4 regions of the Burkholderia arboris genome follow, and region 3 is predicted to be linked to each of the others. Evidence: predicted binding sites of a transcription regulator. Region 3 holds the regulator's gene; each other region holds the start of a gene.

Region 1 (3,330 bases), on a different replicon from region 3:
GCGCAGTACCGACGACGCTGCGCTCGCGCGCTGGGGCGTCGAGTCGGGCAACACGCCGCGCTGAGCGCGGCATCCGGGCAGGCGGTGCGGCCATGTGCCGCAGGTGGCGTTGCCGCCGGGCGTCGCGTATCGCCGTCGGTTACGCGTCCGGATCGATGCTGCGCCCGATGATCTTCGTCGGAAACGGTTCGCCGCGGGCGCGCGACGGCGGCGCGTGCGGATCGTCCCCCGCGTCGCGGCGGCGCGGCGCGATCGCGTCGAGCAGCGCCTGCTGCTCGGGCGGAATCTGATAGTCCCAGCCGAACCGGCTCAACTGCAGGCTCTGCGCGATCCGCAGTGCGGGCTCCATGAAGCGGATCGCCGCGGGCGGCGCGTAGCGCGTCTCGACGGTCTTCAGGAACAGCGCCAGCCAGCGGCTGAAATGGGCCGGCTCGATCCCGTCGAGCGGCTGATGCGCCTGCTGCACGTTGCCGCGATACCCCTTGGTGCCGAGCACGAGGCTCGACCAGAACGTCACCATCTTCGGCAGGTGGTCGTCCCAGCGGCCGGCCAGCTTCGCGTCGAACACGGGCCCCAGTAGCGGATCGGCGCGCACGCGATCGTAGAACGCGTAGACGAGTTCGCGGATGTTGTCTTCGGTCGGCTCGGCGTCGCGAGGGCGCGCCGGTGCGGTTTCGGGCGAGGCAGGCAGGGCAGTCATGGCAAAAAGGGCGGGTAGATCGGGGCGGCGACGGGCGGTAGCGTGGTGATCGGGGAGGACGCCGGTCGGATTTTGACGCAGAATAGCGTCCAATACCCCCTGAAAAACGTGTAACTGTCACGCATCTTATTGCGCGCACGCGATCCCGGCAACCCGGGGTGGCGGAACGGGGCCGTCAGCCGGCCCTGCGCGCATCGCGGTCGGCCCGGTTCACGTTATCGGGGCACGATCGATCATTTCCGTATTCGCCCATGAGACTCACTGACTACACCGACTATTCGCTGCGCGTGATGCTGTACCTTGCCGTGCGCGGCGAGGGGCTCGCGACGATCCAGGAGATCTCGGATGCCTACGGTATCTCGAAGAACCATCTGATGAAAGTCGTGCAGCAGCTCGGCGAGCTGGGATGGGTCGACACTGTGCGCGGCCGCAATGGCGGGCTGCGGCTGTTCCCCGAATCGCTGCAACTGACGGTCGGCGAGGTCGTGCGTGCGACCGAGAACGACTTTGCGCTGGTCGGCTGCTTTTCGGCTGACGGCAGCGACTCGCGCGGCTGCGTGATCGAGCCGCAGTGCCGGCTGAAGGGCGTGCTGGCGGCCGCGCGCGATGCCTTTTTCGCCGAACTCGATCGTCACACGCTCGGCGAACTGGCCGAGCCCGCGTCGCCGCTCGTGGCGCTGCTCGGCATCCGTCCGGTCGCGCTCGTGCGTGCCGCAACGTCGCCGGACGAAGCGCCGGCAGTCGCCGAACCGCCGTCCAAGACGCACTGACACGCGGGAGCCGCGCCCCGCGCGCCGACCGCGGCCCGTCCCCGGGCCACTTCCAGTCTATCCAGCAATTTTTGCGCTGAATCAACCCGAATTTCGCTTGAAAGCCGCATAACCATCCTCATCTTGGTGTTAATCGAAAATTGGAGGTCTCGACTAAATGAGAATCGACAAGCTCACCACCAAGTTCCAGGAAGCACTCGCGGACGCGCAAAGCCTCGCGGCAGGCCGCGACAATCAATACATCGAACCCGTTCACGTCCTCGCGGCGCTGGTCGCGCAGCACGACGGTTCCGCCCGCTCGCTGATGTCGCGCGCGGGTGTTCACGTGCAGGCGCTGCAAGGCGCGCTGAACGAAGCCATTTCGCGCCTGCCGCAAGTGACGGGCACGGGCGGCGACATCCAGATCGGCCGTGAACTGGCCGGGCTGCTGAATCAGGCCGACAAGGAAGCGCAGAAGCTCAACGACACGTTCATCGCGAGCGAAATGTTCCTGCTCGCCGCGTCCGACGACAAGGGCGAGGCCGGCAAGCTCGCGCGTCAGCACGGCCTCACGCGCAAGGCGCTCGAAGCCGCGATCGCCGCGGTGCGCGGCGGCTCGCAGGTGCACAGCCAGGACGCGGAAAGCCAGCGCGAAGCGCTGAAGAAATACACGGTCGACCTGACCGAGCGCGCCCGTGCGGGCAAGCTCGACCCGGTGATCGGCCGCGACGACGAAATCCGCCGCTCGATCCAGATCCTGCAGCGCCGCACGAAGAACAACCCGGTGCTGATCGGCGAGCCGGGCGTCGGCAAGACCGCGATCGTCGAAGGGCTCGCGCAACGGATCGTCAACGGCGAGGTGCCGGAGACGCTGAAGGGCAAGCGCGTGCTGTCGCTCGACATGGCCGCGCTGCTCGCCGGTGCGAAGTACCGCGGCGAATTCGAGGAGCGCCTGAAGGCGGTGCTCAGCGACATCGCGAAGGACGAAGGCCAGACGATCGTCTTCATCGACGAAATCCACACGATGGTCGGCGCGGGCAAGGCCGAAGGCGCGATGGATGCGGGCAACATGCTGAAGCCGGCGCTGTCGCGCGGCGAGCTGCACTGTATCGGCGCGACCACGCTCGACGAATACCGCAAGTACATCGAGAAGGACGCCGCGCTCGAGCGCCGCTTCCAGAAGGTGCTCGTCGACGAGCCGAGCGTCGAGGCGACGATCGCGATCCTGCGCGGGCTGCAGGAGAAGTACGAACTGCACCACGGCGTCGACATCACCGATCCGGCGATCGTCGCCGCGGCCGAGCTGTCGCACCGCTACATCACCGACCGCTTCCTGCCCGACAAGGCCATCGACCTGATCGACGAAGCCGCTTCGAAGATCAAGATGGAAATCGATTCGAAGCCCGAAGAGATGGACAAGCTCGACCGTCGTCTGATCCAGCTGAAGATCGAGCGCGAAGCCGTGAAGAAGGAGCAGGACGAAGCGTCGCAGAAGCGCCTGCAGCTGATCGAGGAAGAGATCGATCGCCTTGGCCGCGAGTATGCGGACCTGGAAGAGATCTGGACCGCCGAGAAGGCCGCGGTGCAGGGCAGCGCCCAGCTCAAGGAAGAGATCGAGAAGGTGCGTGCGGACATCGCGCGGCTGCAGCGTGACGGCAAGCTGGAGAAGGTTGCCGAGCTGCAGTACGGCAAGCTGCCGCAGCTCGAGGCGCAGCTGAAGCAGGTCACGCAGGCCGAAGAGCAGGAGCAGCACAACCCGACGCGTCCGCGCCTGTTGCGCACGCAGGTCGGCGCCGAGGAAATCGCGGAAGTCGTGTCGCGTTCGACGGGGATTCCCGTGTCGCGGATGATGCAGGGCGAGCGCGAGAAGCTGTTGCACAT
Region 2 (3,330 bases), 1.6 Mb from region 3:
CGACGCGTCGCGGATCTGCGAGATCGACGCCTCGATCGGAAACTCCTCGCCGTTCGCGCGCAGCCCGAACAGCACGCGCTGGCGGCCCATCTGCCGCTCGGACACGCCCGTCACGCCGAACTGGTCGACGTGCTTCGCGTGCGCGGCGCGGAACCGCTCGGGGATGAAGCGCGACAGCGGCGCACCGATCGCTTCCATCGCGGACACGCCGAACACCTGCTCGGCCATCGGATTGAAGATCACGACCGTCTGCTTCTCGTCGATCGTGATGATCGCTTCCATCGACGAACGGATGATGCCCATCATCCGCGCCTCGTTGAGGATGCCGCGGCTGCTCGCGCCGGCATCGGCGGCCGCGCCGGCGCGGCCGCGCACCAGCGCATGGACGAGCACCGCGAATGCGATCGACGCGATCAGCCCCGCGCCGAGCACGGTGCCGGCCGCGCGCTGCGCGCCGGTCGCGCTCGGGCGGCCGTCGGCGGAATAGGCGAGCGTCAGCACGGTGCCGCCGAAATTCAGCACGTCGGTGCGCCGCAGCAGGTCGGGCGATGCCGACGCCTCGTCGGTCGTCGTCTCGAGGCTGCCGATTACGCGCGAATCGCCGCCTGCGGTCATCCACAGGTCGATCCCGCGTTCCGCGTCGAGCGCGCGCTCCACCAGCCGCCGCGGGCTCAGCGCCGCGAACAGCACGCCGTCGGCACCGGCCTCGCGCGTGCCGGACGGCGTGGCGGCCGCGCGCGGCGACGTGGTCACGGGCAGGAACAGCGTAAGGGTGCGTGCGTCGCGCGAGGTATCGTCGTCGACCGGGTGGACGCCGAGCGCGATGTCGCTGGTCTGCAGCGCGCGCGTCAGCGGCGCCGCGTCGGACGCGCCGAAGCGGACGACCGGCGAGTTCGACGCGGGCGCGCTGAGCGCCGCGGCCGCGAGCGGACCGGGCGGCAACGGCTTCGCGCCGGCGAGGGCGCTGCGGGTGGCGGGCGACAGCGGTGCATAGCCGATCTGACGGACCGGCGAGCGGCCGCTGTCGAGATCGAGCGTCTCCGCATAGCGGCGCCATTGCTCGGGCGTCATGTCCGGGACGAGGCCGAACGCGCCGCGCGCGCCTTCGAGCACGGCGACGCCGGCCTGCAACTCGTGGCGCAGCATCGCGGTCACGTGCGTCGTGCGGCGTTCGAAACGCGTACGGACGGCGCCTTGCCACTGCTCGCGCACCAGCAGCGCAACGCCGAGCGACAGCACGGCGCCGGCGCACAGCGCAACGACGCCGGCCGCGAGCGGCTGGCGTAACATGATCTGGAGGCGCGTGGGCCCTCGGGCGTCACGCGTCGGGGTTCCACTGGCGGTCATTCGATGGCCATTCTGTTGTTCGGGCTGCCCGGGGCACTCGGGCAGCGCGGCAAAACCGGGGAAAACTCGCACCGGCTGCGTGCAACGACTATTTTCAAGATGAAATTGTGCGCGTTTTACACGTTTTTTGTAATGGGGTCAGCAGAAATTGCGGCAAATGGCGTGAAGCAGCGGGCGCGCCGGCCGCGCTTGACGCGCATCAACGCGCGCGTCGGCACGTGGGGCAGACTGTTCGGCAGGCGAGCCGGCATCGGGCCGGCTTGCGGTAACGGGCCGCCGTGGCGCCAGGCGCGACGCGTGCCCGGTCGGAGGGACGGACCATGTACAAGCGGATTTTCGTCGGGCTCGACGGCAGCCCGAGCGCGCGTCTCGCGCTGAACGAGGCGATCCGGATCGCGGCGGCGTCCGGCGGTGAAGTGACCTGCGCGTATGTTGTCGAACATCGGCCGCAACTCGTCGATGTGGACGCAGGTTTCGCGGCCGAGCGCGACGGCGATGCGGCCGCGACCGATGCCGCGACGCCGGTGCTCGACGATGCGAAAGCGGTGCTCGCGCAGCAGCATGTGCAGGGCACCGTGCGCGCGCTCGATGCGTACGGCGAGGACGTCGCGACGGTGCTGATGCGCACGGCGGCCGAAGCCGACGCCGACCTGATCGTGATGGGCACCAGCGGGCGGCACGGCCTGCGCCGGCTGTTGCTCGGCAGCGTCGCGGAATCGCTGCTGCGGGCGGCCGACCGGCCCGTGTTGCTGGTGCGGCACGGCGAGCCGGGCGCGACGGCGGCCGCGTAGCCGTATGCGGTACGCGTCGATGCATGCACTGCCCGAGCAGGACGCAGCTGTATGCACTTGTGCCGCACATCTGCCCGATGAAACACGCGAAGCGCTGGCCGGCGCTTCGCGCGCAAGCGCGGCTGTCGCCGTTGTCGCAGCTGTCGCAGCGCGCCGGAAGCGGGCGCCGCGAACCCGCCCGCAGGACCGGGATTGCACGCGCGAGGTTGCATCCCTGCATGCAGTTCTGGCAGCATCGGCCGGTGTCCGCTTGTTCGCCGCGTGCATGGCCGCGGCGATCGACGCAGGGGCATCCGGCTGGAACCGGTCGCACGGGTAATGAACCGGGCCGGCCGCCGGATGCCGGTTTCCTACCTTACCGACGTCATCCGCCATGCCGATTTCCGCCACCGACCTGATTCGCCAGTTCGACCTGCAGCCGCATCCCGAAGGCGGCTATTTCCGTGAAACCTACCGCGCGGCCGATCCGGTCGTGCGTCCGGCCGACGGCGCGCCACGCGCTGCGTCGACCGCGATCTACTACCTGTTGTGCGACGGCGCGTATTCGTCGTGGCACCGGATCCGTTCCGACGAAGTCTGGCATTTCTACGCGGGCGACCCGATCGAAGTGTGGGTGCTCGACGAGCGCGACGGGCTGACGATCCACCGGCTCGGCAACCCGCTCACGCATCCGGGCACCGTGTTCCAGGCGGTCGTGCCGGCCGGCAGCTGGTTCGGTGCGCGTTGCGCGTCGCCGGAGCATGTTGCGCTCGTCGGCTGCACGGTTGCGCCGGGGTTCGAGTTCTCGGAATTCGAGCTGGCGGATGCGGCCGCGCTGGCCGCCGCGTTTCCCGACTACGCGGAGCATGTCGCCCGGCTCGCGCCGCGTCCCGACGTGTGACTGTCACGGAAGTGCCGCCATCGGCGCAAAGCCCGCGCCGATGGCCGGTGTTCCGCGCGATCGCGGCCAAACCCGTTTAGAATGCGCGTGATGCACCGGTCGGTCGCGGACGTGCCGCGGCGGCCGTTGCGCAGCCGTCCGACGGCCTCGTCGCGCGGCCCGCATGTCTTCCAGGAGCGCCGCCGTGTGGCACTTTCCGATTGCTATTCCATCGTCGCTCGGCCCATGGGCCGTGTTCGCGAGCGTGTTGATCACGCAGCTCGGCGTGCCGGTGCCGGCCGTACCGATGCTGATTCTCGGCGGCACGATGGC
Region 3 (3,330 bases):
CAGCAATCGCGCCCCGTATCCGAGCCCGAGGAACCACACGACGCTGACCGTCATCGCGCCGATCGCGAACGCGAGCCGCGCGCCTTCCGGCTCGCGCGCGCCGGCCGTGCCGATCAGCAGGAACGTGTCGAGATAGACGTGCGGGTTGAGCCACGTGAACGCGAGGGTCATCAGCACGATCGAGAGCCCGCTCTGCGGCGGCGGCGCGACCGCGTCGCCGCGCACGTCGAGCGTTTCGTGGCCCGGCTTGAACGCACGGCGCAGCGCATTGATGCCGAACCACGCGAGATAGGCGAGGCCGACATACAGCACCGCGTGAACGAAGGCCGGATAGCGCTCGACGAGTACCGATGCGCCGCCGACCCCCGCGCCGATCAGGATCATGTCGGACGCCGCGCACAGCAGCACGATCTTGCCGACATGCGAGCGCATGATGCCCTGACGGAGCACGAACGCATTCTGTGCGCCGATGGTGACGATGAGCGATCCGCACAGGGCGGCGCCGTGGGAGAAAGCGAGCCAGTTCATGATGATGGGCAGCGTTAGAAGCAGTAGACGAATGAATCGGGTAGCGCTAGTCTGCGGTCAGCATGAAGATAAGAGAAGCTAAATCACCTAATGCAGATTAAGGAAATCTAATGCTCGACTACGCGTTGCTCGATGCCCTCGCAGCCGTGATCCGGCACGGTTCGTTCGAGCGGGCGGCCAAGGAGCTGAATGTCACGCCGTCGGCCGTGTCGCAGCGCGTGAAGCTGCTGGAGGAACGGGTTGGCAGCGTGCTCGTCAAGCGCGGGCAGCCGTGCGTCGCGACGACGTCGGGCGCGCTGCTGTGCCGGCACACCGAGCGCGTGCAACTGCTGGAAGCCGAACTGGGCGGCCGGATGCCGGCGCTGCCGGGCCAGATCGCGAGTGCATGGCCGACGTTGCGCGTGGCCGTCAACGACGACAGCGTCGCGACGTGGTTCATCGATGCGGTCGGGCCGTTTTGCACGGAGCGCGAGACATTGCTCGACCTCGTGATCGACGACCAGGATTACACGGCGTCGCGCATTCGCGACGGCAGCGTGCAGGGCGCGGTGACCGCGCAGGCGGAGCCGATCCAGGGATGCCGGTCGGAGCGGCTCGGGCGGATCCGCTATCGCGCGGTGTGCTCGCCGGCGTTTTACGAACGCTATTTCGGTGCGGGCATCACGCGCGATGCGCTGCGCCGCGCGCCGTGCGTGATGTTCAATCCGAAGGACGGGCTGCAGGCGCGTTTCATCCGGCGCGTGACGCGCGCGGATCTCGATCCGCCGCAGCACTGGATACCGCACGTCGCAGGCTATCTGCGCGCATGCGAAACGGGGTTGGGATGGGGGATGTGCCCGGACCGGATGGTCGATCGCCAACTGGCGGCGGGTGAGCTCGTGGACATGTCGCGCGGGCGGACCATCGACATCGATCTCTACTGGCAGAGCTGGCGTCTGTCGATCGGCTGGCTCGACGATTTCAGCGCGGCGCTGAAGACGCGCGCCGCACTGTTTCTCGATTGATTCGGGATGCGATGCAGGCGGCGCGCGAACCGCGCGCGCCGCGCAGGATCAGACCTGATGCAGGCCGTCGAAGTCGACGATCTGCACGTGGCGGCCCTGCATTTCGATCAGGCCGCGCTTCTGGAACTTGGACAGCGTGCGGCTGACCGTTTCGAGCGTCATGCCGAGATAGCTGCCGATGTCTTCGCGCGTCATCCGCAGGTTGAATTCCGACGGCGAGTACCCGCGCTTCAGGTAACGCGACGAGACGTCGAGCAGGAACGCGGCGACGCGCTCTTCGGCATTCAGCGAACCGAGCAGCATCGTTTGCGACGTTTCGCGCACGATCTGTTCGCTCATCAGCTTGTGCATGCGCAGCTGCATCGAGCCGGCTTCCGAGCACAGGGTCTTCAGCGCGCTGTACGGGATCACGCAGACGGAGCTGTCTTCCAGCGCGACCGCGGTGCGCGGATGGGCATCGTCGCAGATGCCGTCGAGGCCGAGCGCTTCACCGGCAAGATGCAGGCCCGTGACTTGTTCGCGGCCGTCATGGCGCGTCGCGACGGTTTTCAGCGAACCCGAGCGCACGGCATACAGGTTGTCGAATGCGTCGCCTTCGCGGAACAGCGCTTCACCGCGCTTCACGGGGCGCGCTGCGCAGATGACCGACTCGAGGCGACTGAGTGCTTCAGGTGCCAGGCCCTGCGGCATGCACAGGTGCCGCATTGCGCACGACGAGCAGTGCGCGGCCTGGCGAGGAGCCCAGCTACCGGCATGAGGCGTGGCGGCGGGACGTGTGGCGACGGGCGTCAGCATGATCGTTTACTCCGGCGTTGAATCGACGGAATCATTGTCCCACCGCAAGTTGCCGCTGTCGGGTGACAAAACGTCGCGACCGGTGGCGCCTGCCGGATGGCGTTCAGGCGGCCTGTTCGTCGACGTTCGCGGCCGCCGGAATCAACAGCACGGGCAGCGTCGCGTGCCGCACGCATTGTTCGGCGATGCTGCCGAGCACGAGCCGGCGGAACCCGCGGCGGCCGTGCGTGCCGAGCACGAGCAGATCGGCGCCGAACGCTGTTGCGCCGTCGAGGATCAGCGACGAGACATCGTTGAGCGACGTCGCTTCGTTCAGCCGCGTTTCGCCCTTCACGCCGGCTGCCTGCATCAGCTTCGAGAAATCCCGAGCGAGTTCGTTGCCCTGTGCGACGAGCTGATCGCGCAGCACGGAAGGATCGTAGCCGGGCACGTTGTAGTAGATCGCGGCGTTCTCGACGACGTAGAACGGCTGCAGCTCGGCGCCGTGCGCTTTCGCGAGCGCCAGTGCTGCATCGAACGCATGGCGGGACGTGTCGCTGCCGTCGACGGCAACCAGAATACGCTTGTACATAGTGTCTCCGAGTGGCGGGTTGAAACGAAGTCGGCCGGATGGCCGATCAGGCTGGGCAATGCGCAATGCTGCGAGGCAGAGTAAACCAACGGCGGGGACTTTGCAGCGAGGTGCCCGTCGGGTCGCGTGGTCGCATCGCGTCTGTTGCAGCGGCGAACGGCCATGCGCGCGGCGCATGCTGCACCGCGCGAGATGTGGCGCGTGGCTGGATCGATGCCGCTGTTCGCGCCGGCGGCGGAGCGCAGATGCACGCAGCGACGTGATGCGTTGCGTGGGTACGCGCATCGACCGTGCGCGACCGGCACATCGATGCACCGCACGCATCGCCATTCAATCGCAACTGCGCCGTTTCGACATGACTTCGATCAACGCAACGGCATCGGCACGATGTGCGGCATGCATGAAACCGTCGACGCCGATGCGTGAAATCGT
Region 4 (3,330 bases), on a different replicon from region 3:
CTACGCACAATCGCGCACGCCGCGGAACGTCAATCTTTACGTCGGCATGCTGGAAAAAGCGGCCGACACCGACTGGTGCGCGGGTCCGGGCCTGACCATCGCGAACAGCGCGAACGAACCCGGCACGCCGGACCTGTACACGCAGTACCTCGGCACGCTGGTCACCAACAGCGACCGGATCAGCGGCGAGTTGCGGCAGCAGATCGTCGCGAAGCTGCTGTCGCTCGCGATCGCCGAACGCGACGCAAGCCGCGTGGCTGCCGTGCTCGATCTCGACACGATTCCGGACGATCGCCTGAACGATATCGGCTACCGGCTCGTCGATGCGGGCGTGGAGGTCGATCGCGGGCTCGCAATGATCGACACGCATCTCGCGAAGTCGCCCGACGATGCGTATGCGCTCGACAGCAAGGGCTGGGCGCTATATCGCCTCGGCCGCAACGACGAGGCGCTCACGTGGTTCGACCGCTCGATCGCGATCTTCGCGAAGGACGACGACGGCGACGCGCGCGAAGCCCATGCGACCGGGCTGACGCACAAGGGTGAAGTGCTGTGGAAACTGGGGCGCCGGGATGAAGCGCGCGATGCGTTCGCGCAGGCGCAGAAGCTTCAGCCGAAGAACGCGGAGCTGGCGGAAACGCTGAAGCGGCTGGACGTGCAGGCGAGCCCGGACAGCGCGGCGGCGCCCGGTGCGAGCGGCACGTAATCTCGACGGAAGCGGTGATCGTCAGGGCAACGACGGTCACTGCTGACAGGGATCGTCACGGGACAGCATATAGACGTGCCCCGACGCGTTCGCCATCGCATGACCGTTGGCCACAAAGCGCTGCTTCGTGTTCGACATCATCGCAACGACGACTTTCGACTGATCGATGCCCGGCTGCCCCATCAGCTATGTTGTCGTTCTTCGAGCACGATAGTGCCTGCACGCGTTCCCTCAAGGAAAGACGCAGCCTCCCCGCGTCATTCCTCGCCTTTCGCGCCCGGATTGAGCATCACGACGAAGCCGCCCACACCGACGATCAATGCGATCGCGCCGCCACGCAGCGCCATCGCTTCGTCGAACAGCAGCCCCGTTACGACGGCCATCATCCCCACGAGCGACACGAACACGGCGATCGCCGCGACGACGATGCGGTACTGGCGGCGGATCATCGCTCGAGCGCCGCGTTACGCCGCAGCCGCGGCCGCCGCTTCGTCGGCATCGTCGCCGCGAATCAGCAGCACCGGGCACTTGGAGCCGCGCACGAAGCGCTCGGCGACGCTGCCGAGCAGCACGCGCCGGATCCCGCGCCGCCCGTGCGTGCCGACCACCGCGAGATCGATCCCGTGCTCCTTCACGTAGCGCTGCAGGCGCTCCGCGATGTCCTCGCCGATGCTCTCGGTCTCGACGAGTTCGGCTTCGCCTTTCGCGCCGGCCAGCGCGACGATCTGTTCGGCTTCACGCAGCACCTTGCGCCCGTCGTCGCGGATTTCCTCGACGAGCGCGTGCGGATCGAAACGTCCCGCGTACGTGAACAGCACCGACTTGTCGACCACATACACGACGCTGACGTGCGTGTCGCTCGCCAGCGCCACTTTCACGGCCTCGGCAAGCGCCTGTTTCGACGAAGCACTGCCGTCGACGGCCACCATGATCTTCTTGTACATGCGAACCTCGCTGGGGTGAACTGCCGCGCGCCCTGTCGCGCGCGGCCATGTCACCATCATCGGCCGACGGCGGGCCCGGATGTTGACGACGATCAAGCCGGCGGGCGTCCGGCCTGCGACCGGACGACGCACGCGCCGGGCACCGGGCGCCACGCATCGACGCCCGCGCCCGTCCCGTCATCGCGCGTGCGGCGCGCGGTACTTGTGCCGGTCGAACCCGCTGTCGCGCAACCAGGCACCGGCGACCGCGTCCACGTCCTGTCCGGCGAACGGCAGCACCGTGTCGGGCTGCGCACCGTGGCGATAGTTCGGCCCGGCGAACTCGGAATCCGCCGCATAACCGAAGTACGCGTTGCCGCTCCACACGATGTTCGCGTAGCTGCCTTGCGCATTCTTCGTCCGGTAGATCGCGCCGCTATCCGAAGCGTTGTAGAAGCGGTTGCCCGTCACCTGGAACGCGTTCGCATAGCTGAGGTTCTCGACGATCGGCGTCACCAGCCCCGGCGTACGCGTGATCACGACGTTGTCGCGCACCACGGAATCGGCCGATCCCGCCGCCGAGACGATCCGCCGCTTGTCGTTCAGGCTCAGGTTGTTTTCGACGATTGCCCCCGTCTCCTGCGCCGTGTGACCCAGGCCGTCGGAACCGCATCCGCAGAACAGCATCAGCCCGCCGTCGTTGTCGTGGCTGAAGTTCGCAGCCACGCGCGTGTTGCGCGTGCCGAGATCCGCGTCGAACGCCATCCCGTCGCCGGCTTCGATGTTGTTCTGCAACCGCACGCCGTTGACTTCGTTGTACTGGAACAGCGCATCGTCGGTGTTGATCGCCCACGCGCCGGCGCTGTTGCCCGGTGCGCGCATCCAGATGTCGTACAGGTGGTTCGCCTCGACCTTCGGCGCGGTTGCCGTGCGCACGATGATGCCGTCGCCGCCGACGTTGTGGATCAGGTTGTTGCGCAGCACGACGCGCGTCATCGGGAAGTAGTCCGACGCCGCCTGCGTGGCCGGATTCGTCAGGTAGGCCGGATTGCCCTTGTACGGCGGATAGTCGCCGCACGGCGCACCGCCTTCGCGGCACATCCACGCGGAGCGCGTCGACAGTGCGACCGCATCGACGGCGTAGATTTCGCTGTTCTCGACCGCGATGTCGTCGAAGTTGGTCGGCTTCTCCTTCGTGCCGACGACTTCGTTGTCGCGCGTCACCTCGAACAGCATCCCGCCGGTCGTCTTGTACGAGCCGACCGTATTGCCGGCGACATCCTTCAGATAGCCGCGAACGTGATGCACGTACACGTCGTCGACATGGTAGTGGCTGCCCGTGCCGTAATCCTCGAGCCGCACGTACAGCCCGAGGCGGCCGCCGACGGTCGTCGCATCGTTGGTCAGTTCCAGCGAACGGATCTCCCAGTACTGCGTGTTGTACAGATAGATCGCCGCGCGGTTCACGGTCGGGTTGTCCGTCTTGCACAGCGAGTAATAGCCGCTGAATCCGTTGGGCGTCTTGTGCTGCTCGGTGATCGACTGGTCGGGGTCGGCCGTCGTATCCGCACAGCCGGCCGCGATGACGGGGCGCGATGCCTTCGGGTCGCCGTATGCATCGACGACGATCGGTGCGCCGGCCGCGCCGGTACTGCCCGGCGCGGGCGTAAAGCTGCCGTTGCAGGTGGTGCCGCGCTTGAA

What was found. The regulator FNR, encoded in region 3, switches genes on or off when oxygen is low (the NO sensors DNR and NnrR bind a similar motif). The targets are predictions, from matches to a motif close to TTGATNNNNATCAA.
Region 1: the regulator FNR is predicted to act here: its motif matches at 1,542-1,555, upstream of clpB (ATP-dependent chaperone ClpB).
Region 2: the regulator FNR is predicted to act here: its motif matches at 1,537-1,550, upstream of OHZ10_RS26390 (universal stress protein).
Region 4: the regulator FNR is predicted to act here: its motif matches at 1,733-1,746, upstream of OHZ10_RS35265 (universal stress protein).

What each region holds. Positions count from the first base shown of each region.
Region 1 covers NZ_CP109821.1:2,109,789-2,113,118, reverse strand. The annotation lists gene OHZ10_RS09910 (molybdenum cofactor biosynthesis protein MoaE) at 1-64, shown strand, start outside; gene OHZ10_RS09905 (group III truncated hemoglobin) at 140-700, opposite strand; gene OHZ10_RS09900 (Rrf2 family transcriptional regulator) at 952-1,470, shown strand; gene clpB (ATP-dependent chaperone ClpB) at 1,628-3,330, shown strand, end outside.
Region 2 covers NZ_CP109822.1:2,017,515-2,020,844, forward strand. The annotation lists gene OHZ10_RS26385 (PAS domain S-box protein) at 1-1,347, opposite strand, end outside; gene OHZ10_RS26390 (universal stress protein) at 1,668-2,138, shown strand; gene OHZ10_RS26395 (cupin domain-containing protein) at 2,512-3,018, shown strand; gene OHZ10_RS26400 (DedA family protein/thiosulfate sulfurtransferase GlpE) at 3,203-3,330, shown strand, end outside.
Region 3 covers NZ_CP109822.1:400,264-403,593, forward strand. The annotation lists gene OHZ10_RS18950 (LysE/ArgO family amino acid transporter) at 1-528, opposite strand, end outside; gene OHZ10_RS18955 (LysR family transcriptional regulator ArgP) at 639-1,532, shown strand; gene fnr (fumarate/nitrate reduction transcriptional regulator Fnr) at 1,581-2,327, opposite strand; gene OHZ10_RS18965 (universal stress protein) at 2,431-2,898, opposite strand; gene OHZ10_RS18970 (hypothetical protein) at 3,061-3,324, shown strand.
Region 4 covers NZ_CP109823.1:580,300-583,629, forward strand. The annotation lists gene OHZ10_RS35250 (tetratricopeptide repeat protein) at 1-706, shown strand, start outside; gene OHZ10_RS35255 (hypothetical protein) at 743-889, opposite strand; gene OHZ10_RS35260 (DUF2964 family protein) at 964-1,155, opposite strand; gene OHZ10_RS35265 (universal stress protein) at 1,171-1,650, opposite strand; gene OHZ10_RS35270 (hypothetical protein) at 1,828-3,330, opposite strand, start outside.